3 regions of the Allobosea sp. 10N428 genome follow, and region 2 is predicted to be linked to each of the others. Evidence: predicted binding sites of a transcription regulator. Region 2 holds the regulator's gene; each other region holds the start of a gene.

Region 1 (9,518 bases), on a different contig from region 2:
CGGGGGCGCGGGGGCGGGCGGGCCTGTTCTGCGGGTCCATGACGGCGTTATAATGCCGCCATGGACCCCGGCAAGAGCCCTGCCAGCGAGATTCCTGCCAGCGGTAGCACCGACGCCATGAGGCGCCCGGTCTTCGACGCGACGATCACGCCGCATCGCTCGCTCGGCCAGAACGGCTTTCGCATCGTGATGACGCTGGTCTGCCTGGCGAGCCTGATCTCCTCGATTCCCTTCGTCGTGCTCGGCGCCTGGCCGGTGGCCGGCTTCTTCGGCCTCGACGTGCTCGCGCTATTCGTCGCCTTCCACGTCAATTTCCGGCATGCGCGTGCCTTCGAGCGCATCGTGGTGACGCCGCTGGAGGTCTTGCTGCGCAAGGTCTCGCATCACGGCCGCGAGGCGATCTGGCGCTCCAACCCCGCCTGGACGCGGCTCGAACGTCAGACCGATGAGGATTACGGCCTGCTCGGCCTCACGCTGGTCTCGCGGGGCCGGAGCGTCGCGGTCGCCACCGCGCTCTCGCCGCGGGAGCGCGCCGGCTTCGCGGATGCGTTGGGAAAGGCGCTGGCGAGCGCCCGGCGCGGCCCCGATTATGGCGCATCCTGAGACGATCAGCCCCTGCGGGCGAGCCAGATCGTGCGGCCGCCGCAGCTTGCGTCCTCGACGACATGCGCGACCACGGAGAAGCCGTTCTCCGCCAGAAGCGCGCGATACTCCTCCGGCGCCAGGCTGCCATGATAGAGCGGCTCGCCTTCGAAGGAGCCGATCGCTTCGCCATGCGAAGGTCCGCTGGTGAACATCAGCGCTGCGGTCGCGGTGGCGTGTTCGGCAAAGACCGGGAACATCGCCCGCTGATCCTCCGGCGTCAGGTGGAAGAAGCTGTCCCAGGCGATCAGTCCGTCGAAGCGGCGGCCGAGCACAAGGCGGCGCATGTCCTGCACATGCCATTCGGCCTGCGGGAAACGCTGGCGGCACAGTTCGATCAGTGCCGCGGCAGAGTCGATCCCGGTGATGGCGCGGTTCCTGCCGAGGAAGTAGCGGGCGATCGGCTCGCCCGAGCCGCAGCCGATATCGAGGATGGCGGCATGCTCCGGAACAAGCGCGAGGAAACGGTCGAGCCACGCGCCTTCGAACAACGTCTTGCCGCGCAGCCGGTCGAAGGCAGCGGCGTGTCGCTCGTAGAGATCGATGATAGCGCTGGAGGCGGTCGCCATTGTCCGTCCAAAATATGGGGGTCTCTTGGGCTCGGAAACTATAGCGGCTGCAAGCCAGCCCTTGTCAGCTTTCGGGTGGGAACGGCATGGTTGGCGCCCTAGATTCGCATCATGACGAATGATGCGAGGTTTCAAGCCATGAACGCTCACGCTCCGATGAAAACGGCGATGACCCCGACGCGTTTTTCCAATGCGGTGCTGGCGCGCGCTGCCGAAGCCATGCCGAGCGAGGCCGATTTCCCCGCCGTGGCGCCGGGCTCGGACTACGATACGGTCCGCCGCATCCTGGCCTTCATCACGCATAACTGGCGCGAGCAGCCGACCATCGAGGCCATCGCGGATGCGGCCGGCGCAACGCCGACCGATGTCCACCATCTCTTCCGGCGCTGGTGCGGCCTGACGCCCAAGGCCTTCCTGCAGGCGATCACGCTCGACCACGCCAAGGGCCTGCTGGCCTCTTCGGCCAGCATCCTCGACACCGCGCTTGAAGTCGGGCTTTCCGGCCCCGGCCGGCTGCACGACCTCTTCGTCACGCATGAGGCGATGTCGCCCGGCGAATGGAAGCTCGGCGGCGAGGGGCTGAAGCTCTCCTACGGCTTCCATGCCTCTCCCTTCGGTGAGGCGCTGATCGTGGTCACGGATCGCGGTCTCGCCGGGCTGGGCTGGGTCTCCAACAGCGTCGACGGCGGCAAGGTCGTCGGCGGGCGCGCCGAGGCTCTGGCCGACATGATGCGTCGCTGGCCGCATGCCGGTTATCACTACGATCCGGTGCTGACGGCACCCTATGCCGCCCGTATCTTCGAACCCAAGGCCTGGACGCCCGAGACGCCCTTGCGCGTCGTGCTGATCGGCACGGATTTCGAGGTCCGGGTCTGGGAGACTCTGCTCCGGATCCCGGTCGGCTGCGCCACGACCTATGGCGACGTCGCCAGCCATATCGGCAAGCCCAGTGCCGCGCGCGCCGTCGGCATGGCGGTAGGCAAGAACCCGATCTCCTTCGTGGTGCCCTGCCACCGCGTCATCGGCAAGTCGGGTGCCCTCACCGGCTATCACTGGGGCCTGACGCGCAAGCGCGCCATCCTCGGCTGGGAGGCGGGTCAGGCGATCACTGGCTGAGCTTGCTGCCTACTTCGGAGATACATGTCCCAGAAGAGCGCGAGCGCGATCCGCCCGCGCTCTTTGCCTGCTCCGCCTAAAGCAGCCCGCGCTTCGCGAGGTGGCGCATCAGATGCGAGGCGCCGAAGGTCCAGGGCTCGCAGGCGTCGGTGCGCTTCATGCGGTTGACGAGGCTGCCGAGCTCGGGCGCGGCGATGGTGACGATGTCCCCGTATTTATGGGTGAAACCGCCGCCCGGTGCGTCGCGATCCTTGATCGGCGCGAACATGGTGCCGAGATAGAGCGCCGCCCCGTCCGGGTACTGGTGATGCGGGCCGATCATCTGTGCCGCGAGATCGGCCGGGTCGCGGCTGATCTTGGCGATCGAGGACGAGCCCTCCAGCGTGAAGCCGTCCTCGCCCTCCACCGTCAGGGTCACGGTCGTCTTGCGGATGTGATCGAGCGTGAAGCCGGCGTCGAAGAAGCGGATGAAGGGGCCGACGGCTGCCGCCGCGTTGTTGTCCTTGGCCTTGCCGAGCAGCAGGGCCGAGCGGCCCTCGACATCGCGCAGATTGACGTCGTTGCCGAGCGTGGCGCCGACGATGCGCCCGTCCGAGGCGACGATCAGGACGATTTCGGGCTCCGGGTTGTTCCAGCTCGACGCCGGATGCAGGCCGGCATCGGCGCCTGTGCCGACCGTCGACATCGCCGGCGCCTTGGTGAAGATCTCGGCGTCCGGCCCGATGCCGACTTCGAGATACTGGCTCCATGCCCCCTGCTTGATCAGCACCTCCTTGAGATGCATCGCCTCGGGCGAGCCGGGCTTCAGCTTGGAAAGGTCGTCGCCGATCAGTTTTCCGATCTCCGTGCGGATCGTCGCGGCGGCGGCCGGGTTGCCGCGCGCCTTCTCCTCGATGACGCGTTCCAGCATCGAGACGGCGAAGGTGACGCCGGCCGCCTTCACCGCCTGCAGGTCGAGCGGCGAGAGCAGCCAGGGGCGCTTCGGATCGCGGTCGTCGACGGGCGTATTGGCCAGGATGTCGGCGAGCGAGCCCAGACCTTCGCCTTTCGCGGTGCGCAGCGCGGCCGCCGGATCGGCGCTCTCGCAGAGGTCGCGGCTGGTCGGGAATTCGGCTGTGATGTCGACGAGCTGTCCGTCGCGCAGCGTGACCACTGCCGGGCCGCCGAGATCGGGCCGCCAGACGCGGCCGGCCAGCGCGGCGCCGCCGGCATCCTGTGGCAGGGTTGTCGAGGCGGAAAGGACGAGGCTCGTCATGATGCGGTCCGGAAAAGGCGAGGCAGGACGCGCAGATCAGCCGTTTATGCGTGAATGCGCAAGCCGGCCGCGGCCATAAGTGCCTTGCAAAAACTGTCGTCGTTTTGTCATTGAACTGTCGCCTGCGCTTCATGCTAGCTTGCGCACCAACGACAAGAACCGCGGCGGCGGCCGCCCGCGGAAGGGAGACACTCCATGAGCATCAAATCGCGCATCCTGATGTCGGTCGCCGCCTTTGCGCTCGCCGGCGCTTCGCCGGCTCTGGCGCAGACCGAGATCCAGTGGTGGCATGCCCTGACGGGCGCCAACAACGACGTGGTCGTCAAGCTCGCCGAGGACTTCAACGCCTCGCAGAAGGACTACAAGGTCGTTCCCGTCTACAAGGGCTCCTATCCCGACACGCTGAACGCCGGCATCGCCGCTTTCCGCGCTGGCCAGGCGCCGCACATCCTGCAGGTCTTCGAGGTCGGCACCGGCACGATGATGTCGGCGAAGGGCGCGATCAAGCCGGTTCATGAGGTGATGAAGGAAGCCGGCGAGAAGTTCGATCCGAACGCCTATCTCCCCGCCATCACCGGCTATTATTCGACGGCTAAGGGCGACATGCTCTCGATGCCGTTCAACTCGTCCTCGATGGTGATGTGGTACAACAAGGACGCCTTCAAGAAGGCGGGCCTCGACCCGGCGAAGCCGCCGAAGACCTGGCCCGAGACCTTCGAGGCCGCCAAGAAGCTGAAGGCCGCCGGCTACGACAAGTGCGCCGTCTCGAACGCTTGGGCGACCTGGGCCAATATCGAGCAGTTCGGCGCCTGGCATAACATCCCGCTCTCGACCAAGGTCAACGGCATGGCCGGCTTCGACGCCGTGCTGAACTTCAACAAGAGCCCGGTTTTCCTCAAGCACTGGACCAATCTGGTCGAGCTGCAGAAGGACAAGACCTACGACTACTCCGGCCGCACCAACAATGGCGAGGGCCGCTTCACCTCGGGCGAATGCCCGATCTTCCTGACCTCCTCGGGCTTCTTTGGCAACGTCAAGGCGAACGCCAAGTTCGACTGGGGCAACGCGCCGATGCCGTATTATCCCGATGTGCAGGGCGCGCCGCAGAACTCGATCATCGGCGGCGCCTCGCTGTGGGTGATGGGTGGCAAGAAGGCTGACGAATACAAGGGCGTCGCCAAGTTCTTCACCTTCCTCTCGGATGTCGATCGTCAGGTAAAGCTGCACACCGAGTCCGGCTATCTGCCGATCACCAAGGCCGCCTATGAGAAGGTCAAGGCGTCGGGCTTCTACAAGGACAAGCCCTATCTCGAGACCCCGATCCTCGAGCTGACCAACAAGACCCCGACCGACAACTCGAAGGGCCTGCGTTACGGCAGCCTCGTCCAGATCCGCGACATCTGGTCGGAGGAGCTGGAAGCGGCGCTGAACGGCCAGAAATCGCCGCAGGCGGCGCTGGACGCGGCGGCCGAGCGCGGCAACCAGATGCTGCGCCAGTTCGAGCGGACAGCCTCGCGCTGAGCGGATAGCCCTTGCATCTTCAGGCCATCCCGGACAAATCCGTCCGGGATGGCCGTCTTGTTCAAGGAAGCCGATGCAGAAGAACGCGTACTTCCGGGGGCTGACCATCCCCTTCCTGCTGCTGCTGCCGCAGCTCGCGATCACCGTCGTGTTCTTCTATTGGCCGGCGAGCCAGGCGGTCTGGCAGAGCTTCCTGCTCGAAGACGCCTTCGGCACTTCGACCGAGTTCGTCTGGTTCGAGAACTACCAGCTGCTGTTCGCCGATCCCGGCTATCTCAAGGCCTTCATCAACACTGTCATCTTCTCGACCTTCGTCTGCGTGTTCTCGCTGTCGATCGCGCTGCTCTTCGCGGTGATGGCAGACCGGCAGATCCGCGGCGCTGAAATCTACAAGACCCTGCTGATTTGGCCCTATGCGGTGGCGCCCGCCATTGCCGGCGTTCTCTGGATCTTCATGTTCGATCCCTCGCTGGGCATGCTCGCACGGGGTCTGCAATCGCTCGGCATTCCCTGGAACCCGCGGCTCAACGGCAATCACGCCATGCTGCTCGTCATCCTCGCGGCGACCTGGAAGCAGATCAGCTATAATTTCCTGTTCTTTCTCGCCGGCCTGCAGTCGATCCCGAAGAGCGTGATCGAGGCTGCCGTCATCGACGGTGCCCGGCCGATGCGTCGCTTCTGGACCATCGTCTTCCCGTTGCTCTCGCCGACGACCTTCTTCCTGCTCGTCGTCAACATCGTCTACGTCTTCTTCGACACCTTCGGCATCATCGACACCGTCACCGGCGGCGGGCCTTCGGGCGCGACCGAGACGCTGGTCTACAAGGTTTTCTCCGACGGCAAGGGCGGCTCCAATCTCGGCGGCTCGGCGGCGCAGTCGGTGATCCTGCTGATCATGGTCATCGGAATGACCGCGATCCAGTTCCGCTTCATCGAGCGCAAGGTGAGCTACTGATGGCGTCCGTGCTCTGGATGGACCTAACCGCCGAGGAGCTGCGCGCCAAGGCGGCGAAGGACGCGATCGTCGTTCTTCCCGTCGCCTCGATCGAGCAGCACGGGCCGCATCTTCCCGTCGGCGTCGACACCATCCTTTGCAGCGGCGTCTGCAAGGCCGCGGCTGAGCGTGCTGATGATGTCGACGTCGTCGTCGCGCCGACGCTGTGGTGCGGCATGGCCGAGCATCACATGGCCTTCGGCGGAACCTTCACCTTCGATATCCCGACCTATCGGGCAGTGCTGCTCTCGCTCCTGAAGAGCATCGAGCGCCACGGTTTCCACCGCGTGCTGATCGTCAACGGCCATGGCGGCAACATCGCCGCGCTGACCGCCTTTCTGCCCGACTTCGCCCGTGAGACGCGGCTGCATGTCGAGGCGACCACCTATTTCCTGCTGGCCGAGGCCGCGCTCCCGGCGCTGCTCGAGGACCAGAAGGGTGTGCAGCACGCTTGCGAGGTCGAGACCTCGATGATGATGGTGCTGGCGCCGGGCTGCGTTCGCGAGCCGCGCCTGTCGGAAGCGTTCGGTGCGCGGGGTGGGTCGTCTGGACGCCCGGAGGTTTCTCGCCACCGTTCCTTCCGGGACATGACCGAAACCGGCGTGATCGGCGATGCACGCCGCGCGACGGCTGAAAAAGGTCAAGCCTGTCTCGATGCCTGCGCGGAAGCGCTGGCCGGCCTGCTGCGCGAGATGGGGAAGGGGATCTGATGGTCGAGGACCGCCGCCTGGGCGACATCATCGCCTATGTCATCCTGACGATCGGCGTGCTGATCGTCGCCTTCCCGGTCTGGCTGACCTTCGTCGCCTCGACCTGGGATGCCTCGACCGTGATCAACGGCCAGATGCCGCTCTATCCCGGCCCGTATTTCCTGGAGAACTACAACCGCATCCTCTTCATCGGCACGTCGAGCACGACGCGCGAGCCGGTGATCCACATGATGCTGAACTCCTTCATCATGGCGATGGCGATCGCGCTGGGTAAGATCTTCATCTCCGTGCTCTCGGCCTATGCGGTTGTCTATTACCGCTTTCCGTTCCGCATGGCCGCCTTCTGGATCATCTTCATCACGCTGATGCTCCCGGTCGAGGTCCGTATCTTCCCGACGTTCAAGATCGTCTCGGACCTGCGGATGCTCGACACCTATCAGGGTCTCGCCGTCCCGCTCATTGCCTCCGCGACGGGCACGTTGCTCTTCCGCCAGTTCTTCATGACGATCCCGGATGAGCTGCTCGAAGCCTCCAAGATCGACGGTGCCGGCCCCTTCAAGTTCTTCAAGGACACGCTACTGCCACTCTCGATCACCACGATCGCGGCGCTGTTCGTGATCCAGTTCATCTATGGCTGGAACCAGTATCTCTGGCCGCTTCTGGTGACGACCAAGGACTCGATGCAGACCATCGTCATCGCCATCAAGAAGATGATCGTCACCGCCGACGCGCTGACCGAATGGCAGCTCGCCATGGCCACGGCCATGCTCGCGATGCTGCCGCCCGTCCTCGTCGTCATCGCCATGCAGAGGCTCTTCGTGAAGGGCCTGGTCGAAACCGAGAAGTAATCCGCGAATGGCCCAGGTCACTCTCAGCAACGTCAAAAAGGTCTATGCCGGCGGCGTCGAGGCCGTGAAGGGCGTCTCCTTCGACATTCCCGACGGCGGCTTCTGCGTGCTCGTCGGCCCCTCCGGCTGCGGCAAGTCCACGCTGCTGCGCATGGTCGCCGGTCTCGAGACGATCTCGTCCGGCGAGGTCGCGATCGGCGAACGCGTCGTCAACCAGATCGAGCCGGCCGACCGCGACATCGCCATGGTGTTCCAGAACTATGCGCTCTACCCGCATATGAACATCTACGACAACATGGCCTACGGCCTGCGCAACCGCGGCACGCCGAAGGACGAGATCGACAAGCGCGTGAAGGAAGCTGCGCGCATCCTCGCGATCGAGCCCTTCCTGGAGCGCCGGCCGCGCCAGCTTTCCGGCGGTCAGCGCCAGCGCGTCGCCATGGGCCGCGCCATCGTGCGCAAGCCGCAGGTCTTCCTGTTCGACGAGCCGCTCTCGAACCTCGACGCCAAGCTGCGCGTCCAGATGCGCGTCGAGATCAAGAAGCTGCAGCGCGCGCTCGGCGTCACCGCGATCTACGTCACGCATGATCAGGTCGAGGCGATGACGCTCTCCGACAAGCTCGTGGTGATGAATGCCGGCCAGGTCGAGCAGATCGGCCTGCCCGCCGAGGTCTACCGCAAGCCGGCGAGCAAATTCGTCGCGACCTTCATCGGCTCGCCACCGATGAACATCCTGCCGGGCGTGGTCGACGGCCACGGCATCGTTGCGCTCGGCGACACCGTGTTGCAGGCGCACGACCTGCGCGAGGATCTGCCGCCCCAGATGCCGGTCGAGGTCGGCCTGAGGCCGGAGGATGTCGAGATCGTCTCCGATGACGATGCCGGCTCGCTGCCCTTCGATGTCGAGTTCATCGAGGAACTCGGCGCGACCCAGCTCTTCCACGGCAAGCTCTCCGGCCAGCCCTTTGTGATGCAGGCGGCGACCGGCGACGTTCCCGCTCAGGAGGGCCGGCTCTGGATCACGGTCGATCCCGCCAAGGTCCATGTCTTCGACCCGAAGACGGGCGCGCGGCTGGGGAAGGACTGAGCGGGGCGCTGCGGAAGCCGCAGGCGCTGGTACCTCGTCATGGTCGGGCTTGTCCCGACCATCCACGTCTTCGCTGGACGAGGCTCGTGCTCAGGACCTGGATGCTCGCCACAAGGGCGAGCATGACGGCGGTGACGCCCGCGAACGACGGCGACCCTCAAGCCGCCAGATCGGCCACCAGCGCATCGAGTAGCAGCGCGCCGTCCGGCGTCGCCGCAAGCCTGCCGCCCTGCCTATGCATCAGCAGCTTCTCCTCGATCAGGCTGGCGATGCGCTTGGCATTGAGCTCGCGGCCTGCGAGCGCCTTGAACACTGCGGGATCGATACCTTCGACCAGACGTAGGCCCATCAGCAGATATTCGTCGCCCTGCGATTCCTCGCTCAGGCGCTCGTCTTCGACGAGGGCGTGACCCTCGGCCTCGACCCGTTCCAGCCAGATTTCCGGCCGCTTCTCGGTCGAATGCGCCATGCGCCCCTGCGCCGTCACCAGCCTGCCATGGGCGCCGGGGCCGACGCCGGCATATTCGCCATAGTGCCAGTAGACAAGATTGTGGCGGCATTCCGCGCCCGGCCGGGCGTGGTTGGAGATCTCGTAGACCGGCAGGCCGTGCTTGGCCGTGATCTCCTGCGTTGTCTCGTAGAGCGCCGCACCCGCATCATGGTCGGGGATGGCGAGCTTGCCGGCCCGGAACAGCCGCTCGAAGGCGGTGCCGGGCTCGATGGTGAGCTGGTAGAGCGAGAGATGCTCGGCTGCGTGGCTGATCGCCAGTTCCAGC
Region 2 (9,518 bases):
GCGGCAAGTCGACCCTGCTGCGCATCTTCAACCGGATCTACTCGCTCTATCCGGAGCAGAAGGCCACCGGCGAGATCATGCTCGACGGGCGCAACATCATCTCGAACGATGTCGATGTGAACGAGCTGCGCTCGCGCGTCGGCATGGTGTTCCAGAAGCCGACGCCGTTCCCGATGTCGATCTACGACAACGTCGCCTTCGGCATCCGCCTCTACGAGAAGCCGCCGAAGTCCGAGCTCGACGACCGCGTCGAAGGCGCTCTGCGCCGCGCCGCGCTCTGGGACGAGGTCAAGGACAAGCTGAAGAGCTCCGGCATGGGTCTCTCCGGCGGCCAGCAGCAGCGCCTGTGCATCGCGCGCACCATCGCGCAGAAGCCTGAAGTGATCCTGTTCGACGAGCCGACCTCGGCGCTCGACCCGATCTCGACCGGCAAGATCGAGGATCTGCTGGAGCAGCTGAAGAGCGACTTCACCATCGCCATCGTCACGCACAACATGCAGCAGGCGGCCCGCATCTCGCAGTATACCGCCTTCATGTATCTGGGCGAGGTCGTCGAATTCGCGCCGACCAACACCATCTTCATGAACCCTGCCAAGAAGCAGACGCAGGACTACGTCACCGGCCGGTTCGGCTGAAGACCGGTTTCAAACCAGCAGCCCTCATCCTGAGGAGCCGCGCGAGCGGCGTCTCGAAGGATGGTCCAGGAGGCTCCGGAACCAACCGGAGCATCCTTCGAGACGCAAGCTTCGCTTGCTCCTGAGGATGAGGGCTGAGGGTCGAGCATGCCGACCTGAAAACGACGACGCTGCACCGGCGCTAATGATCTAGAGGACACGCCGCCCATGACCGACCACATCGTCCGCTCCTACGATACCGATCTCGAAGGCATCCGCCGCAGCCTCGCCGAAATGGGCGGCATGGCCGAGCGCATGCTCGGCGATTCGACCGTGGCGCTGGTGCGCCGGGACACCGGCCTTGCCCAGAAGATCATCACGGCCGACCAGCGCCTCGACAACCTCCAGCGGGACGTCGAGGAAAAGGCGGTACTGACCATCGCCCGGCGCCAGCCGCTCGCCAACGACCTGCGCGAGCTGATTTCGGCGATCCGCATCGCCGCCGATATCGAGCGCGTCGGCGATCTCGCCAAGAACATCGCCAAGCGCGCCGTCGCCATCGCCGGCCAGTTCCAGCCGCCGCACCGCGCCGTGGTCGGGCTCGAGCACATCAGCCGCCTGGTGCAGGCGCAGCTCAAGGACGTTCTCGACGCCTACGCCGCCGGCAACGAGCAGAAGGCGCTCGACGTCTGGCGCCGCGACGACGAGATCGATGCGCTCTACACCTCGCTGTTCCGCGAGCTCCTGACCTATATGATGGAGGATCCGCGCAACATCACCTTCTGCACGCATCTCCTGTTCTGCGCGAAGAACATCGAGCGCATCGGCGACCACACCACCAACATCGCCGAGACGATTCACTATCTCATCACCGGCGACTCGCTCGACGTGAACCGGCCGAAGCTCGACACGACCAATATCGAGGTCGAGGCGATCACCGGGAACTGAAGCAGATCATCATGGCCGCACGCATCCTGATCGTCGAGGACGAGGAGCCGCTAACCCTGCTGCTGCGCTACAATCTCGAGGCCGAGGGTTTCGAGGTCGACAGCGTCGCGCGCGGGGATGACGCTGAACTGCATCTGCGCGACCACACGCCTGATCTCGTGCTGCTCGACTGGATGCTGCCGGGCCTTTCTGGCATCGAACTCTGCCGCCGCTTGCGTTCGCGACGCGACACCGAACGCGTGCCGATCATCATGCTGACGGCGCGCGGCGAGGAGACCGAACGCGTCCGCGGGCTCGCGACTGGCGCGGACGATTATGTGGTGAAGCCCTTTTCGTTGCCAGAGCTGATCGCGCGCATACAGGCGCTGCTGCGCCGCGCCAAGCCGGGCCATGTCGCGGGGCTGCTCGCCGCCGGCGATCTCGAACTCGATCGCACGACCCGGCGCGTCCGCCGTGCCGGCAGCGAGCTGCATCTCGGCCCGACCGAGTTCCGGCTGCTCGAGTTCCTGATGCAGGCGCCCGGCCGCGTCTATTCGCGCGCTCAGCTCCTCGATGCCGTCTGGGGCCGCGACGTCTATATCGACGAGCGCACCGTCGACGTTCATGTGGGCCGGCTGCGCAAGGCGATCACGCCGGCCAATACCAAGGATCCGCTGCGGACAGTCCGCGGCGCCGGATACGCCTTCGACGAAACCTTTGCGCGCAGCTGAGCGGCGCTGCAGCTCTGCTCCTCATTGCAACTTGCCGTGAACCTTGCCCGCCCGCTCGCGTTGATCCTGAAATCAACGCGAGCCAGAGGAGGTCGTCGTGAGCAAGATGCCGCCCATCCCGCCGGCCAATCGAAGCGACGAGGGTCCGGGCGAGCCGGATCATGCCGAGCGCGATCTGCGCAGCGCCAGAGGTGGCGAGCGCCGACCGAGCCAGCCTGATCAGCAGGGCCAGCAGGGCAATACCCGCATCAACACGACCCATCAGGGTCTGCAACAGGATCGTTGAGGAGGTTGCCGAACGTCGACCTCGACCAAGGCGCCGCAGACCATCCGGCACGGCGGCCCCGGCTCATCGCATGAGAACGCGAAGAAGCCGCCGGACATCCGCAAACCACCTGCCGATGACCGGCGGCACGCTCGCGTTTCGGGTGGCGGCGGCGAACGCGACAGCCACCACTCGCATGATCCGGCGCGCAAGGGAGGCAAGGCGCCATGAGAACCGGCCTTCAGGTCGAGCCCCTGAAGGGCGACGGCAGGCGCTTCAGCCCTCTCGGTGGAAGAGGCGGCGCAAGCTGTGCTTGGCCGCTTCCAGAGTCCTGCGGCGCTCGGCCGGCAGTTTCCGGCCGGCGCGGTTGATGTAGAAGGTGAGCATCGACATCGCCGAGCGATACGGGCCCGATTTGCGCCGGCGGCTGTGCTCGGCCGACCGCTTCAGCGAGCGCGCGATCTGGCGCGGATCGCCACGCGTGAACACGGCTTTCTCGAAATCGAGCGCGTTGCTCCGGCTTGTGATATCGGCCGACCATCTGTGCTTGTGGACGAGCATGGCGTCCTCCTGTCGGTCAGGCGTTTGGTCCGCCCTCGATGTCACCGGCCCAGGTCAATGCGGTCTCGTACTCCTCCGGCTTGAAGGTGCGAACAGTCACGAAGGGGATCGCCGGATTGAGCAGGTCGACGAAGGCGGCAAGCCAGCCCCTGTCGGTGATCACCGCCTCGCGCGGGAAGCGTTGCAGCTCCCAGAGCTTGCCGAGGCTGTAGCGCGCATCCTTCCAGGCGGCAGCCAAGGTCATATCGGTGAAATCGGTGAGGTCGGCGAGGATGCCGACTTTCTCGTGCCGTGCGAGCTTCGCGTCGATATCGGCCATGATCCCGTCGAGATCGTCGCTGGTCAGCGTCTGCGACAGGCGGTAGGCGCCGACATGGTCCGGGGCGGGCAGGATCGTTAACATGACTCCTCCTTGCTCCAGACAACGCGGGGCAAGAGCGGAAGTTTCGCCCGATGATCAGGCGGCTGAGAATCCACGGGTGGCGGCATCGAACCGCGCGGCTTCGGAGCGCAGCCACCCGACGAATTCATCGAGGCCGGGGCGTTGCGGCTGGCCCAACGGGCGGATGAGCCAGCAGCCCGTCGCACTGGTGAAGCCGAGTCCGAGCGGGTTGACGAGCGCGCCCGAGGCCAACTCGTCCGCCACGTAACAGCGCGGCGTCAGCGCGACCCCCAACCCCGCGACTGCGGCGCTGATGATGACGGAATAGTAGCCGTAGCGCACAGTATGCTCAGGCACCGCGCCGCGCAGGTCGTGGGTCTCGGTGAACTCGGCCCAGAAGGTTGGCATCTGGAAGTGCTGCAGCAGCGTCATCTTCTGAATGTCGGCGGGGCGGCGAAAGCCCCCCATGCGCTCGACGAGGCCGGGCGCGGCGACGAGGGCGACATCGCGGCCGAAAAGATAGTGGGCCTCCCTGTCGGGCCAGGGGGGGACGCCGTGAGAGATCTCGATATCCGGCTCCTCGGTCTCGCTCTCGCTCACATAGTTGGTGAACTGGACGTCGACACCGGGATGCGCTGCCGCGAAGGCGGGAAAGCGGGCCATCAGCCAGCGCTCACCGGCGATCGCGATCATGTGCAGGCGGATCGGCCGGGCAATGGCGCTGCGCTCGGCGAGGCGCCTGGCGCCTCGCTCCATCTGCTCCAGCGCGGCTTCGGCATAGGGCAGATAAATCGCTCCGGCCTCGGTGAGCTTGAGGCCGAGCGGGCTACGGTCGAACAGCACGGTGCCGAGATGGTGCTCCAGCGACAGGATCTGCTTTGAGACGGCACTCTGGGTCAGGTTGACGACCAGCGCGGCGCGAGCGGTCGATCCCAGGCGCGCAACCGTGGTGAAGGCCCGCAGCGCGGTCGATGACGGAGGAGCCCGGCCCGCGGCCATGGGGTATTCCTTTTTAGACTATCTCTGCGGAGATCGTTTCGTTTGCCGGGCTTTCGGTCAAGAGGCCATTCTTCCCTAACGGGAGGAGCCAGCATCATGAACCAGACGACCCGCCTGTGGGGCGGACGCTTCCGCAAGCCGCCGGATCCGCGGCTGATGAAGCTGTCGAGCGCGGCCGGCGAGCACGCGAGGCTGGTGCCGCAGGATGTCGCGGGCGGCAAGGCGCATGCGGCCGAATTGGCCCGCGCCGGGCTGCTCACGGCGCAGGAGCTCGACACCATCCTGACCGCGCTCGATGCGATCGCGCAGGATACGGTCGAGGGGCGGATCGCTCCCGGCCCGCAGGACGAGGACGTTCACACTTTCATCGAGCGCATCCTGACCGAGCGGATCGGCTCGACCGGCGCCAAGTTGCGTGCCGGACGCTCGCGCAACGACCAGGCCGCCAACAACCTCAAGCTCTATCTGCGGGCCAAGTCGCGATCGCTGGCGGGCATGCTGGCCGAGCTGCTGACCGCGATCGCCGACCAGGCCGAGTTGCATGCGGCCTCGGTCAGCCCCGGCTTCACGCATCTCCAGAGCGCGCAGCCGGTCACCTTCGGCCATTGGCTGATGGCGCACGGCCAGGTGCTGATGCGCGACGCCTCTCGCCTGACCGACTGGGAGAAGCGCTCCGGCCAATCCCCGCTCGGGGCGGCGGCGCTTGCCGGTTCCGCGATCACGCTCAATCCCGAGCTCAGCGCCAAGGCGCTCGGCTATGACGGGCCGTTCGAGAATTCGGTCGACGCGGTCGGCGCGCGCGACCATGTCGCGGAGTTCCTGTTCGTCGCGGCCATGCTGACGACCAACCTGTCGCGTCTCGCCGAGGAGGTGACGCTCTGGGCCTCCAGGCAATTCGCCTGGGTGACGCTGGACGACGCCTTCGCCACCGGCTCCTCGATCATGCCGCAGAAGAAGAACCCGGACATCGCGGAAATCTCGCGCGGCCGGGCGGCACGGCTGACCGGCGACCTCGTCGCCATGCTCGGGGCGTTGAAGGGGCTGCCGCTTTCCTATAACCGCGATCTCGCCGAGGACAAGCGCGCCGCTTTCGATGCCGTCGACGTGCTGGAAGAGGTATTGCCGGCCTTCGCCGGGCTGATCGCCAGCATGAGCGCCGACGCCGGGACGATGCGCGCTCAGGCCGGTTCCGGCTTTGCGTTGGCGACCGAGGTGGCTGACTATCTCGCCCGCAACGGCGTGCCTTTCGCCGAGGCGCATGAGATCACGGGGGCGCTGGTGCGCTATTGCGAGGAATTGGGCCGGGAGCTGGAGTCGCTCGACGCTGTCGATCTCAGGGCGGTCGATCCGCGCCTCGATGCCGGCGTGCTCGACCATCTGACGCTCGACGCCGCGGTCGCTGCGCGCAGCGGCCATGGCGGCACGGCGCCCGACCGCGTGCGCGAGCAGATCGACCGCTTCCGCGGCAAGCTCGCCGCCCTCGAAACCTGGAGCCGGGAGACGGGCCGATGAGCGCCGCCACTTCGCCGATCAGCAGCCGCGATCTCGCCCAGGTCTCGCATCTCAGGATCGTGCCGCGGCGTTTCTACGGGCGCTGGGTCGCCTCGGCGATCATCCTCGCCATCCTCGCCTGGCTGGTGATGGCCTTCGTCGAGGGCGACATCGCCTGGCCGGTGGTCCGGCAGTTCTTCACCGCGCCCGCCATCATCGCCGGCCTCGGCAACACGCTGATCATGACGGTCTGTGCGATGACGCTCGGCGTCGTGCTCGGCGTGATCTTCGCCATCATGTACATGTCGCCGAACCCGGTGCTGCGCAGCGTGGCGCTGTTCTATATCTGGTTCTTCCGCGGCACGCCGCTGCTGCTGCAGCTCCTGATCTGGTTCAATCTGGCGCTGGTCTTCCCGACCATCGGCATCCCCGGCCTGTTCTCCTGGCGCACCATCGACATCATCGGGCCGTTCATGGCGACGCTGCTCGGGCTCGGCATGAACCAGGGCGCCTATACGGCGGAGGTGGTGCGCGGCGGCATCCTCTCCGTCGACCAGGGGCAGACCGAGGCCGCCAAGGCGATCGGCATGACCCGGCTGACGACGCTGCGCCGGATCGTGCTGCCGCAGGCGATGCGCGTCATCATCCCGCCGGTCGGCAACGAGGTGATCAGCATGGTCAAGCTGACCTCGGTGGCGAGCGTGATCCAGTACGCGGAGATCCTGCGCAATGCTCAGACGATCTACTATGCCAATGCCCGGGTCATCGAGCTGCTGATCGTCGCTGCCGGCTGGTATCTGCTCGTGGTCACGCTGCTGCAGATCGGACAGTATTTCCTCGAACGCCACTTCTCGAAGGGGCGGGGAGGGCGGCGCACCAAGCGCGCGGCGGTGCAGGAGCAATCGGCATGAACGCGATGGCGAACACGGCCATGAGCGACAACGCGATCGTCACGATTGCGAACGTCAGCAAGTTCTTCGGCGAGTTGAAGGCGTTGAACGACGTCTCGCTCTCGATCGAGCCCGGCATGGTCCAGTGCATCATCGGGCCGTCGGGCTCGGGCAAATCGACGCTGCTGCGCTGCATCAACCAGCTCGAGAAGATCGATCAGGGCGCGATCCGCGTCGATGGCGAGCTGATCGGCTATCGCCGCGTCGGCGACGAGCTGCACGAGCTGAACGATGTCGAGATCGCGCGCCAGCGCCTCGTCACCGGCATGGTCTTCCAGCGCTTCAACCTGTTCAACCACATGACCGCGCTGCAGAACATCATCGAGGGGCCGCTGACCGTGCTGAAGCGGCCGCGCAAGGAGATCGTCGCCGAAGCGACGGCGCTGCTGGAGCGGGTCGGGCTCGCCGAGAAGCGCGATTCCTATCCGAGCGAGCTTTCGGGCGGGCAGCAGCAGCGCATCGCCATCGCCCGCGCCCTGGCGATGAAGCCCAAGCTGATGCTGTTCGACGAGCCGACCTCGGCGCTCGATCCGGAACTCGTCGGCGAGGTGCTGGGCGTGATGCGCGATCTTGCGGCCTCCGGCATGACCATGATCGTGGTCACGCATGAACTCGGCTTCGCCCGCGAGGTGGCAGGCGACGTCGTGTTCATGGACAAGGGCGAGATCGTCGAGCAGGGTCCGCCACAGACCGTTCTCGTCGCGCCCAAGCAGGCGCGCACGCGCGACTTCATCGCCGCCGTCCTGAAGTGACGGCTGCGGAAACAGTTCACTAGAGGGAGAGACCCATGCTTCGTTTGACCATTGCCGCGGCACTGCTCGCCGGCACCGCGCTCGCCGCGCAGGCCCAGGCCCTGCCGGACCGCATCAAGACCGCCGGCAAGATCGTGATTGCGACCCAGCCGAACTATCCGCCGATCGCCTACAAGGACGTGGCGACCAACCAGCTCGCCGGCTTCGACATCGAGCTGGGCGAGGCCATCGCCAAGGAGCTCGGCCTCAAGGTCGAGTGGCAGGAGACCGCCTTCGCCCAGATGCTGCCCTCGCTGCAGACCGGCCGCGTCGATGCGGTGATGGCAGGGATGAGCGACCTGCCGGCGCGGCGCGAAAGCGCCGATTTCGTCGATTACATGGATTCCGGCGCGCAATTCTACACGGTCACGGCCTTCAAGGACACGATCAAGACCCCGGAAGACCTCTGCGGCAAGAGCGTCGGCGCCAGCCGCTCGACCAACTGGCCGCGCCAGATCGGCGAGTGGAGCGAGGCGAATTGCGTCGCCAAGGGCAAGCCGGCGATCAACGTGGTCGGCACCGAGGGCTCGGTCGACGCCCGCACCCAGCTCAAGACGCAGCGCCTGCAGGGCGGCGTCCAGGGCAGCGAAACGATGAGCCATTTCCAGAAGCTTGAGCCCAACACCTATATCCCGCTGGGCAAGCCCTTCACCCACTCGCTCGCCGGCATTCCCTTCGCCAAGACGGCTGAGGGCACGCAGCTGCGCGACGCCGTCAAGGCGGCGCTCGACCGCCTGCAGGCGAACGGCACCTATGACGCGCTGATCCAAAAGTACGGTCTGCCCGACAACGCGATCAAGCCGATCACGGTCAACAAGGGCGAGTAAGCCGCCTTTTGATCGGGGGCGCAGCAGCTCTGGCGATCTCGACGACAATCATCCCGGCCGGGTCCGCCCGCGCCGGGATTTTCGTATCGGCCGCCCCGCCGGCTCATCCTCGCCTGGCATCGGATGGGCTTGCCCGGGCGGCCGCGCTGCCGTAACCCGGTCAGGTCTATCCTGGATCGCTCCCCGCACGCCGCCATGTCAGCCTCGATCACCGACCGTTACGCCGCCCTGGTCGAGGCGGGCGCCATCGAGCGCGATCCGGCGCAGGTGGCGGCGGTGAAGAAACTCGAGGCGCTGACGGAGACGCTTGCCGCCCGCCGCCTCGCCCGCAAGGGCAGCGCGCTGGGGTGGCTCTTCGGCAAGAAGCCGGATACCGCGCAGGCGCCGAAGGGGCTCTATATCTGGGGCTCGGTCGGCCGCGGCAAGACCATGCTGATGGACATGTTCTTCGAGGCCGCGCCGGTGAAGCGCAAGCGCCGCGTGCATTTCCACGAATTCCTCGCCGACGTTCACGTTCGCATCAACGCCTATCGCCAGAAGATCAAGAGCGGCGAGGTCAAGGATTCCGACCCGATCGCTCCGGTTGCGGCGGATCTCGCGGACGAAGCCTATCTGCTCTGCTTCGACGAGTTCACGGTCACCGACATCGCCGATGCGATGATCCTCGGGCGGCTGTTCACGGCGCTGTTCGCAGCCGGGATCGTCGTGGTCGCGACATCGAATGTCGAGCCGTCGCGGCTCTATGAGGGCGGCCTCAACCGGGCGCTCTTCCTACCGTTCATCGCGCTGCTGCAGACCAAGGTCGAGGTGCTCAAGCTCGACTCCCGCACGGATTTCCGGCTGGAGAAGCTCGGCGGCGCGCCGGTCTACCATGTGCCCGCCGATGCGAAGGCCAGGGCCGCCCTCGATGCGGCCTTCAAGGCGCTCTCGGGCGTGGCGCAAGGGCACCGGACAGCGCTGCCCGTGCAAGGCCACGAGCT
Region 3 (9,518 bases), on a different contig from region 2:
CAGCTTGACGAAGTCGGCCGCGTCCTTGGGCGGGATCGCGTAGCCATGCATCACGTTGAGCGGGTAGTTCACACGGCGCTGGTGCAAGGTCGCCAAAGCGCGCCAGGTGCCGCCGACGGCGAAGAAATCGCGCCCCTTCATCGCGGCGAGCTGCGGCAGCTTGTCGAGTTCGTCCTTCACGATCTTCTCGGCTGATCGGATCGAGCCCTTCGAGCGATCAAGCAGAGCCAGGCCGCCGAGCGGGACGCTGGCACCCTTCCCGACGGCTCCCTTCTTGACGGAGATCAGCTCCAGGCTGCCACCGCCGAGATCGCCCACGACCCCATCGGGGGCATCAAAACCAGAGATCACGCCGAGGCCCGAGAGAATCGCCTCACGGCCGCCCGAGATCAGCTCGATCGGCTGACCGATCGCCTCCTCGGCGCGGGCGATGAACTCCGGACCGTTCTCGGCATAGCGCGCGGCGGCGGTCGCGATGACGCGGAGCTCGCCGACATGCATCGCCTCGCAGAGGATCCGGAAGCGCACGAGGGCCTGGATCGCCTTCTCGATCGCGTCCTCCGCCAACCGGCCGGTCGTGGCGACCTGCCGGCCGAGACCGGCCATCTCCTTCTCGTTGAAGACCTGCGATGGCGCCCGCGCCAGCATCTCGTAGACGACGAGACGGACCGAGTTCGAACCGATATCGACGATGGCGATGGTGTCGGAGAGCGCAAGCCGCCCCGGCGCGTGCCGGAGCTCAGGCTTTACGGCCTCCCCGGCGCGAGAGGGAACGGGGACTTGAATTCGAGAGCGATTTTCCACGTCCGGACAGACTCGGGTTCGTCATGAAGTACTTATGCGCGTTGAACGGCTCTTCGTTCGGCGCGGGGACAATGCGGCGCGAGCCGCCATCGGGCAATATCGTCCAGCTCTGCTCGTTGTCGAGCAGGTTGGCCAGCATGATCTGATCGAGCAACTGCTGATGCACGGTCGGATTGAGGATCGGCGTCAGCGCCTCGACCCGGCGGTCGAGGTTGCGCGGCATCAGATCGGCCGAGGAAATGTAGATCTTGGCCTTGGGCGAAGGCATGCCGTGCCCAGCGCCGAAGGCGTAGACGCGCGTGTGCTCGAGGAAGCGGCCGATGATCGACTTGACGCGGATCTTCTCCGACAGGCCGGGCACGCCCGGCCGCAGGCAGCAGATGCCGCGCACGACGAAGTCGATCTCAACGCCGGCCTGGCTGGCGTCATAGAGGGCGTCGATGATCTCGGGATCGACCAGCGAATTGCACTTGCCCCAGATCGCGCCCTTGCGGCCGGCCTTTACATGGGCGACTTCCTCGGCGATGTCGTCGAGCAGGCGCTGCTTGAGGCTTGTCGGCGAGACCGCCATGCGCTCCAACCCAGCCGGCTCAGCGTAGCCGGTGATGAAATTGAAGATGCGCGCGACGTCCTGCGCGATCACCGGATCGGCGGTGAAGAAGGAGACGTCGGTGTAGATGCGGGCCGTGATCGGGTGGTAGTTGCCGGTCGCGATATGGCAGTAGCTGACGAGCTGGCCGGCTTCCCGCCTAACGACGAGCGAGAGCTTGGCATGGGTCTTGAGCTCGATGAAGCCATAGACGACCTGGACGCCGGCGCGCTCCATCTCCTTCGCCCAGCGAATGTTCGCCTCTTCGTCGAAGCGCGCCTTCAGCTCGACCAGCGCCGTCACGGACTTGCCGGCCTCTGCGGCTTCCGTCAGCGCCTTGACGATCGGCGAGTTCGCCGAGGTGCGGTAGAGCGTCTGCTTGATCGCGACGACATTGGGATCGCGTGCCGCCTGCTGCAGGAACTGAACGACGACGTCGAAGCTCTCATAGGGGTGGTGGACGAGCAGGTCCTTCTGGCGGACCGCAGCGAGGCAGTCGCCGCCATGTTCCCGGATGCGCTCGGGGAAGCGGGCGTTGTAGGGCTTGAACTTCAGGTCCGACCGGTCGACGCCGACGAGCTGCGAGAGCTCGTTCAGGCCGATCATGCCGTTGACCTCGACGATCTCGTCGGCGTCGACCTTGAGTTCGCGCACGATCAGCCGGCGCAGATGGTCGGGCATGCCGGTCGAGACCTCGAGCCGGATGACGACGCCGAGCCGGCGCTGCTTCAGCATGGTCTCGAAGACGCGGACGAGGTCCTCCGCCTCCTCCTCGATGTCGAGATCGGAGTCGCGGATGACGCGGAAGGAGCCGGTGCCCTTGACCTCGTAGCCGGGGAAAAGCTTGCTGATGAACAGCGAAACCGCGTCCTCAAGCGTGATGAAGCGATGCAACCCCTCGCGGGCAAGATCGGGCAGCTCGATGAAGCGGTCGATCTTCACAGGCACGCGGATCAGCGCGTCGAGCTGGCGCCCATCGCTCTTGCGCTCCAGCGCCAGCGCGACGGTGAAGCCGAGATTCGGGATGAACGGGAACGGATGCGCCGGATCGATCGCCAGCGGCGTCAGCACCGGGAAGACGTAGTTGAGGAAATAGTCTTCCAGCCAGATCCTGTCCTGCGAGCCGATATCGCCCGGCTGCAGCAGGTGGATACGATTCTCATGCAGATCGTGGCGGAGTTCCGCCCAGCGCGCCTGCTGGTCGTCGGTAAGGGCCGAAACCGCCTGGCCGATCGCGACGAGCTGCTCGGCCGGGGTGAGACCGTCCTGGCTCGGCGTGACCACGCCCGCCTTGAGCTGCTCGCGCAAGCCGGAGACGCGGACCATGAAGAACTCGTCGAGATTGTTCGCCGAGATGGAGAGGAAACGCAGCTGCTCCAACAGCGGGTGGCTGCGGTTCGAGGCCTCCTCCATGACTCGGCGGTTGAACTGCAGCCAGGACAGCTCGCGGTTGATGAAGCGCTCGGGCTGCTGACGCAGCGGCGCAACGTCGGCCTCGCTGGAGAGCTTCTCCGGCTCGACGGTCACGGCTTCGAGAGTCATGTGCTTCACCCGTGTCCTGATTGTCTTTCCGCCCATGGCGCCGTTGAAGCCATCCTAGCGTGACGTTTCGATGACGGGCGACATGATTTCGTATGACGGCACGGCCGTTCGGCAAGCACGCTCTCTTTCAGCCGGGCTCATCTGGAAACAATTCCGACAGCACCTCCTGTGCCAGCGGGCGCGTGACGCGCCGGCCGCGCTCCAGCGCGACGCGATCGAGACGGTCCACCACCTGCCGCGCGGCAGCGAAAGAGCGCTCCATCCTGAGCGCCAGCGTCTCGATGACCGCGGTATCAACCACGAGCTGGCGATCAATGAAGAGCTTGACGAGGAGCGCCCGCAGCAACCCGTCATCGGGCGGCTCGATCGTGGCCCCCGGCGCCAATCTGAGGCGCGACAGCAGATCCGGCACGCGCAGGCCCCAGAAGGCGGGTTCCTTGCGCGCGGTCAGCAGCAGATGTCCGTCGCGCGCCTTCATCGCGTTCATCAGGTGGAACAGCGCGGCCTCTTCGAGCGGACCGGCATCGCAATCCTCGACGACGAGAGCCCCGCCGGAGACAAGGTGCGGGACCTTGGCCTCGGTCAGCTCCGCGGCCCGAATCGTCCAGGCATGGGCGACGCGGGCCCAGATCGCGGCGAGATGGGTCTTGCCGGCACCTTCGGGCCCGGTGAGACGCAGCCAGGCATCGGGCCATTGCGGCCAGCGCTCGACCAGGCCGTAGGCGGCCTCGTTGGACGGGCCGATCAGGAAATCCTCGACGCCGTGACGGCTGTCGACCGGCAGGTCGAAAGCGAGCTGGCGCGGGCGTGGGGGCACTTCGTTCATGCGTATTTCAGAGTTCGGCGTCGGCGCTGGACTTCGCCCGGGCTGCACGCCTGGCACCGACCCCGTGATAGAGGTTGCTGGCGAGATATTGCCGCAGCGCGAAGCGGCAGAGCACGCCGATGACGGCCGCAAGCGGCACCGCCAGCAGCAGGCCGACGAAGCCAAAGAGCGAGCCGAAGGCAAGCAGCGCAAACATCAGCCAGACCGGATGCACGCCGATGGAGTCACCGACGAATTTCGGCTGGAAGATGTTCCCTTCGAGGAACTGCCCGGCAAGGAAGACGCCGAGCGTTGCCAGCGGCCAGGTCCAGTCCGGCCAGAACTGCACGATCGCCACACCGACCGAGAGCACGAGCCCGGTCAGCGAGCCGACATAGGGAATGAAGGACAGGAAGCCCGAGATGATGCCGATCAGCGCGCCGAAATTCACGCCGACGATGCTGAGCCCGATCGCATAGAAGGTTCCGAGCAGCAGGCAGACGAGAGCCTGCCCGCGCAGGAAGCCGGCGATGGCGCGATCCATCTCATGCAACAGGCTGCGAATGGTGTCGCGGTGATCGAGCGGCAGCCAGCTATCGACGGTCGCGACCATCCGGTCCCAATCGACCAGCAGATAGAAGGCGATGACCGGCGTCAGGACCAGCAGCGAGAACACGCCGACGATGGCGGTGCCGCCGCTCCAGAGCGATTGCAGCAGGCCACCCACCCATTTGGTCGCCTCGCCGACGAGGTTTCCCAGCGAATTCTGCGCTTCCTGTTGCAGCTTCCCGGCGCCGAGGCGTTCAAGCCAGGGGAAACCCTTTTCCATTACCAGGGCCTGCAGCTTGGCCGCGTCGGAAGGCAGCCTGTCGACCAGCCCGGCTAGCTGCCGGCCGAGCAGCGGCGCGAGCAGCACCAGCGCCAGCACGAAGATGATGAGGAAAACGACCAGGATGACGATCGTCGCGGTCAGCCGGTTCATCCCCATCCGCTCCAGCCGGTCGGCCAGCGGATCGAGCAGATAGGCGAGCGCCAGCGCCGCGATAAAGGGCAGCAGGATATCGCGCAGGAGCACGAGCAGGAGGATGAAGACCAGGAGGGAGCCCAGCCAAAAGCCGATCTGGCGCTGCAACGTCATCGATCAGCCTCTTTCGCCTATCCGACCAGCGGAATGGGACAAATGTGCACGGAAAGCCGCAGTTCCAAGCGCCGGCCGCGTGTGAAATCTCGTCAGCCCGCCATGTGGCGCAGCCAGAAGGCGAGATAGGCCGCCATCGAGGCGAGCGTCAACACGGCGACGACGAGTTCGCCGACCACGGCCGCCGGACCGAGATCGATCCCGAAGGCCCGCGAGCCGAGCGCCAGCGCCGCGAAGGCAATCTGCGCCGCCGTGTTGAGCTTGCTGACGAGGAACGGCGCGATCGCGACCGGACGGGCGAGCAGCCACGAGAGCAGCACCGCCGCCACGATCATGATGTCGCGTGCCGCGACGAGAATGACGAGCCAGACCGGGATCGCGCCGACCACCGCCAGCGTGATGTAGATCGAGACGATCAGCGCCTTGTCCGCGATGGGGTCGAGATAGGCGCCGAGCTCGCTCGCCATGCCGCAATGTTTGGCGAGAAAGCCGTCGACAGCGTCGGAAATGCCGGCGACGACAAAGATGATGAAGGCCGCCTCCCAACGCGCGTTCACGATCATGACGATGACGAGCGGCACCAGGAAAAGCCGGGCAACCGTGATCAGGTTCGGGATCGTCATGACGACAGCTTCGCTCATGGCGCGACACGATGCCAGCCATGCGTCGTTCACACGACCTTCGATGTCATCCTGGACAAGTGCCGAAGCCGCGCCGACCCGGGATGACGGCAGTTGATGGTGAGAAACCGACAAAACCACCCAAACGCCTTGCCAGCCGCAGCTTGCTTGCCTATCGCTCCCGCGAGCATGCAAGGAAGGCGGAACGCAATGAGCAAGCCCGGCGCAAACGGACTGACCTATGCGCAGGCGGGCGTCGATATCGACGCCGGCAATGCCATGGTCGACGAGATCAAGCCGCTGGTGCGCGCCACGCGCCGGCCGGGCGCGGACGCCGAGATCGGCGGCTTCGGCGGGCTGTTCGACCTCAAGGCCGCCGGCTTCAACGATCCGATCCTGGTCGCGGCCAATGACGGCGTCGGCACCAAGGTGAAGATCGCGATCGAGAGCGGACTGCATTCGACGATCGGCATCGACCTCGTCGCGATGTGCGTCAACGACCTCATCGTCCAGGGCGCCGAGCCGCTGCTCTTCCTCGACTACTACGCCACCGGCAAGCTCGACCCGAAGGTGGGCGTCGAGATCGTGCGCGGCATCGCCGATGGCTGCCGCCAGTCCGGCTGCGCGCTGATCGGCGGCGAAACGGCCGAAATGCCCGGCATGTATGCCGAGAAGGATTACGATCTCGCCGGCTTCGCGGTCGGTGCGGCCGAGCGTGGCACGCTGCTGCCGCGCGAAGACCTGAAGCCCGGCGACGTGGTGTTCGGCCTGCCCTCCTCCGGCGTGCATTCCAATGGCTATTCGCTGGTGCGCCGCATCGTGGCGCTCAGCGGCCTCGGCTGGGAGGCCCCCGCCCCGTTCGACGGCAGCAAGACACTCGCAGAAGCCTTACTCGAGCCGACCCGCATCTATGTGAAGCCGCTGCTGCAGGCACTGAAGGCGACCGACGGCATCAAGGCGCTGGCCCACATCACCGGCGGCGGCTTCCCCGACAACATCCCCCGCGTGCTGCCCGAAGGCCTCGGCGTGGCGCTCGATCTGCCGGCGATCCCGGTCCCGCCGGTCTTCGGCTGGCTCGCCAAGATCGGCGGCGTCGCCGAGCGCGAGATGCTGCGCACCTTCAACTGCGGCATCGGCATGACCGTCGCCGCGCAGGCCGACAAGGCCGATGAGGTTCTCGCGGCGCTGAAGGCTGCCGGCGAGGCGCCGGTGAAGCTCGGCGAGATCGTGCCGGTCGCTGCCGGCGAGGAGCAGGTCAGCTATCGCGGCAAGCTCTCGCTGTGAGCACGGCTAACGCCCGCAAGCGCGTCGGGGTGCTGATCTCCGGGCGCGGCTCCAACATGGTTTCGCTTGCGGCAGCAGCGCAGGCGCCGGGCTATCCGGCCGAGATCGCGCTGGTCATCTCCAACATCCCCGACGTCGCCGGACTCGACCGGGCCCGCGGCTTCGGCATCGCCACGGCGACGATCGACCATCGCCCCTTTGGCCGGGATCGCGAGGCGTTCGAACGCGCCATGGACGAACTCCTGCGCGTCAACCAGATCGATCTGGTCGTGCTCGCGGGCTTCATGCGCATCCTGACGCCCTGGTTCGTGAAGCGCTGGGAAGGGCGGATGATCAACATCCACCCCTCGCTGCTGCCGCTGTTCAAGGGCACGCACACGCACCGACAGGCCCTCGAAGCCGGCGTCAGCGAGCATGGCTGCTCGGTGCATTTCGTCGTGCCGGAACTCGACGCCGGGCCGGTGATCCTGCAAGCGAAGGTGCCGGTCTTGCCCGGCGATGACGAGGAGACGCTGTCCAAGCGCGTCCTCGTCGAAGAGCATAAGCTCTATCCGGCGGCGCTGGCGGAGGTCGCGTCCGACCGCGCCAGGCTGGCGGGCGACGTCGTGATCCGGGCCTGATCGTCCCCGCCCTCGCGCTTGCAGCGCTCCCACTCCTCGCGCGCCCTCTCCTCCTCCTTCTGCCAGCGACGGAAGAGGTCGGCGCGGCGGGCGGGGTAGCGCTCCTCCAATGCGACGAGGCCAGTCATGCGGTCGGTGCGGAAATGGCGGAAGGCCTGCCGGAGCTCGCACCAGGCAACGACGATGCGCACGCGCTCGTAGAAGGTCATGCCAATCGGCCAGATCATGCGCTGCGTCGCGTGGCCGCTCTCGTCGCTGTAGTGGATCGAGAGCTTGCGACCGTTGCGGATGGCGGCGCGCACGGCGGCGACGTCGACCTGATCGACCGGCACGTCACCCGGGTAGGACGCTGCGAACAAGGCACCATCGAGCAGGATCGGCCGCAGATGCGGCGGCAGCACCGCCGCGACCTTGCTGACCACGTCCTCGGCAGCGCGCGCGAGCACCGGGTCGGCACGCTCGCTCAGCCAGCGCATGCCGACCAGCACGGCCTCGATCTCGTCCGGCGAGAGCATTAATGGCGGCAGGTCGAACCCGGCGTCGAGCACATAGCCGATGCCAGCCTCGCCGCGCACGGGGACGCCCTGGCGCACCAGCGCGCCGATGTCGCGATAGACCGTACGCACGGAGACATCGAGCTCGGAAGCCAGCGTCTCGGCGGTCACGGGGCGCCTGCGGCGACGCAGGCTTTGAATCATGTCGAGCAATCGTTCGGCGCGCTGCACGGCGTCGTCTCCCTACCCGGCCTCGTAGCTGAGGCACCATGGCCCAGCTACGGTGACAGCTTCTGTCAGGAGCGTGTCAGCAGCAAGGCGGGAGACGCAACGAGCGCCGAACGGGAAACCGGCCGCCATGCTCGGGCTTGCCCCGAGCATCTCTCATCGGATGAGGCCCCTGCGCCTCCTTCAGATCGAGATTCCCGGGTCTGCGTTTCGCTTCGCCCGAGAACGACGCCTCTAGAAAGCCGGACCGCCGTTCAGAACGGCCGCTTCAACTTGCACTGGTCGATGAAACGCAGGCCCTTCTCGCGGGCCGAATCGTTGAAATAACCGGTATCTCGGAACGCCTGGATCTCATCCTTGGTCATGGCGCTGACCGTGCCCTTGGCATAGCAGCTGCACGGGGTATGCACCGCTTCGCGGGTCGTGCCCAGGAGCTGCGACTGCGTGATCAGGCAGGCGTCGAAGGCGCGCAGCTGGATCATGTATGGGGTGAGGTTCTTCGCGGTCGGATCCGGCGGCGGCAGCGCCGTCGAGCTGCTAGCGGCATAGGCCGAGACGCTTGCCAGGAGCGACAATCCACCGGCCAGCACGACCGCACCCATCCGCCGCATCATCATGATTTCGTCTGCCCTTCGAGAACCGGGCACGTCGCGATCACCATGCTGCGCCCATGTTTCGGCATGGCCATAGAGCTAGGTCAACGTCAAGAGGACGCGCGGTCGTTTACTGCGGTTTTCAAGGATAGTGCTTCCGCTGCGACGTTTTCCGACTGAGTGTCGCCAGTAACCGACCGGACGCCGGGTTCGATTCCGAATTCCGGCTCGTCGATGACCGGCGCCCGGTCCGCCAGCTCGAGAAAAATAGCGGCGCAAAGCAGCCAGACGATCGCCACTTGCATAATCATCGCCGCCTCCTGCGACCTCGGGACATCGGAGCTTCCCGATGCGTGAGCCCACTCTGGCGGCGATCGATTAACGACCGGTTCCCGACCTCGGACCGTGACCGCTTCGCAGCCCGGCCGCAGGCGCCCCTTGGGGACCAGACCGGCAAAAAGAAAGCCAGCTTTGATCCAACATGTTGATATTCCTGAGATAACGAAAAACTCACCTTAACCGCGCATTAATCCCCTTCCCTCAGATTGCCCTCACTCAATCGTTCGGACGCACTGTCGCGTCGGAGTTCTGGACTATGCGTTGCGTTGCGTATCTGGCTGGTCTGGCGACCTGCCTTTCCCTCTCCCTGCCCGGCGGCGCCCAGGCACAGTCGAGAGACTATTCGACCCTCACCTCGCCCCAGCCGGCCCAGAACTGGTACCTGACGCTCGGCGCCGGCGTGCGCTATCAGCCGGACTACACGGGCTCTGACGACTACGTCTTTCGCGCCCGGCCGATCAT

What was found. Region 2 encodes PhoB, which activates phosphate uptake and scavenging genes when phosphate is short. Its sites were predicted from a motif close to TGTCATNNANCTGTCAT; they were not measured.
Region 1: a site for PhoB is predicted at 3,688-3,704, ahead of ugpB (sn-glycerol-3-phosphate ABC transporter substrate-binding protein UgpB). Genes of this name have one in related genera too.
Region 3: a site for PhoB is predicted at 2,995-3,011, ahead of AC1DDA_RS01655 (RNA degradosome polyphosphate kinase). Genes of this name have one in related genera too.

The regions. Positions count from the first base shown of each region.
Region 1 is NZ_JBFTIC010000007.1:111,231-120,748, reverse strand. Features, by position in the region: gene nth (endonuclease III) at 1-40, opposite strand, end outside; gene AC1DDA_RS20705 (DUF2244 domain-containing protein) at 61-603, shown strand; gene AC1DDA_RS20700 (class I SAM-dependent DNA methyltransferase) at 609-1,211, opposite strand; gene AC1DDA_RS20695 (methylated-DNA--[protein]-cysteine S-methyltransferase) at 1,431-2,327, shown strand; gene AC1DDA_RS20690 (fumarylacetoacetate hydrolase family protein) at 2,404-3,582, opposite strand; gene ugpB (sn-glycerol-3-phosphate ABC transporter substrate-binding protein UgpB) at 3,778-5,103, shown strand; gene ugpA (sn-glycerol-3-phosphate ABC transporter permease UgpA) at 5,177-6,058, shown strand; gene AC1DDA_RS20675 (creatininase family protein) at 6,058-6,807, shown strand; gene ugpE (sn-glycerol-3-phosphate ABC transporter permease UgpE) at 6,807-7,655, shown strand; gene AC1DDA_RS20665 (sn-glycerol-3-phosphate import ATP-binding protein UgpC) at 7,663-8,742, shown strand; gene hemW (radical SAM family heme chaperone HemW) at 8,900-9,518, opposite strand, start outside.
Region 2 is NZ_JBFTIC010000005.1:161,125-170,642, reverse strand. Features, by position in the region: gene pstB (phosphate ABC transporter ATP-binding protein PstB) at 1-635, shown strand, start outside; gene phoU (phosphate signaling complex protein PhoU) at 843-1,562, shown strand; gene phoB (phosphate regulon transcriptional regulator PhoB) at 1,574-2,272, shown strand; gene AC1DDA_RS17230 (hypothetical protein) at 2,379-2,558, shown strand; gene AC1DDA_RS17225 (DUF3175 domain-containing protein) at 2,814-3,098, opposite strand; gene AC1DDA_RS17220 (SpoIIAA family protein) at 3,115-3,501, opposite strand; gene AC1DDA_RS17215 (LysR family transcriptional regulator) at 3,556-4,479, opposite strand; gene argH (argininosuccinate lyase) at 4,576-5,991, shown strand; gene AC1DDA_RS17205 (amino acid ABC transporter permease) at 5,988-6,881, shown strand; gene AC1DDA_RS17200 (amino acid ABC transporter ATP-binding protein) at 6,887-7,672, shown strand; gene AC1DDA_RS17195 (ABC transporter substrate-binding protein) at 7,708-8,538, shown strand; gene zapE (cell division protein ZapE) at 8,734-9,518, shown strand, end outside.
Region 3 is NZ_JBFTIC010000001.1:343,225-352,742, forward strand. Features, by position in the region: gene ppx (exopolyphosphatase) at 1-804, opposite strand, end outside; gene AC1DDA_RS01655 (RNA degradosome polyphosphate kinase) at 740-2,935, opposite strand; gene AC1DDA_RS01660 (P-loop NTPase family protein) at 3,063-3,761, opposite strand; gene AC1DDA_RS01665 (AI-2E family transporter) at 3,769-4,878, opposite strand; gene AC1DDA_RS01670 (CDP-alcohol phosphatidyltransferase family protein) at 4,971-5,501, opposite strand; gene purM (phosphoribosylformylglycinamidine cyclo-ligase) at 5,709-6,782, shown strand; gene purN (phosphoribosylglycinamide formyltransferase) at 6,779-7,402, shown strand; gene AC1DDA_RS01685 (helix-turn-helix transcriptional regulator) at 7,330-8,127, opposite strand; gene AC1DDA_RS01690 (hypothetical protein) at 8,379-8,726, opposite strand; gene AC1DDA_RS01695 (hypothetical protein) at 8,828-9,028, opposite strand; gene AC1DDA_RS01700 (MipA/OmpV family protein) at 9,313-9,518, shown strand, end outside.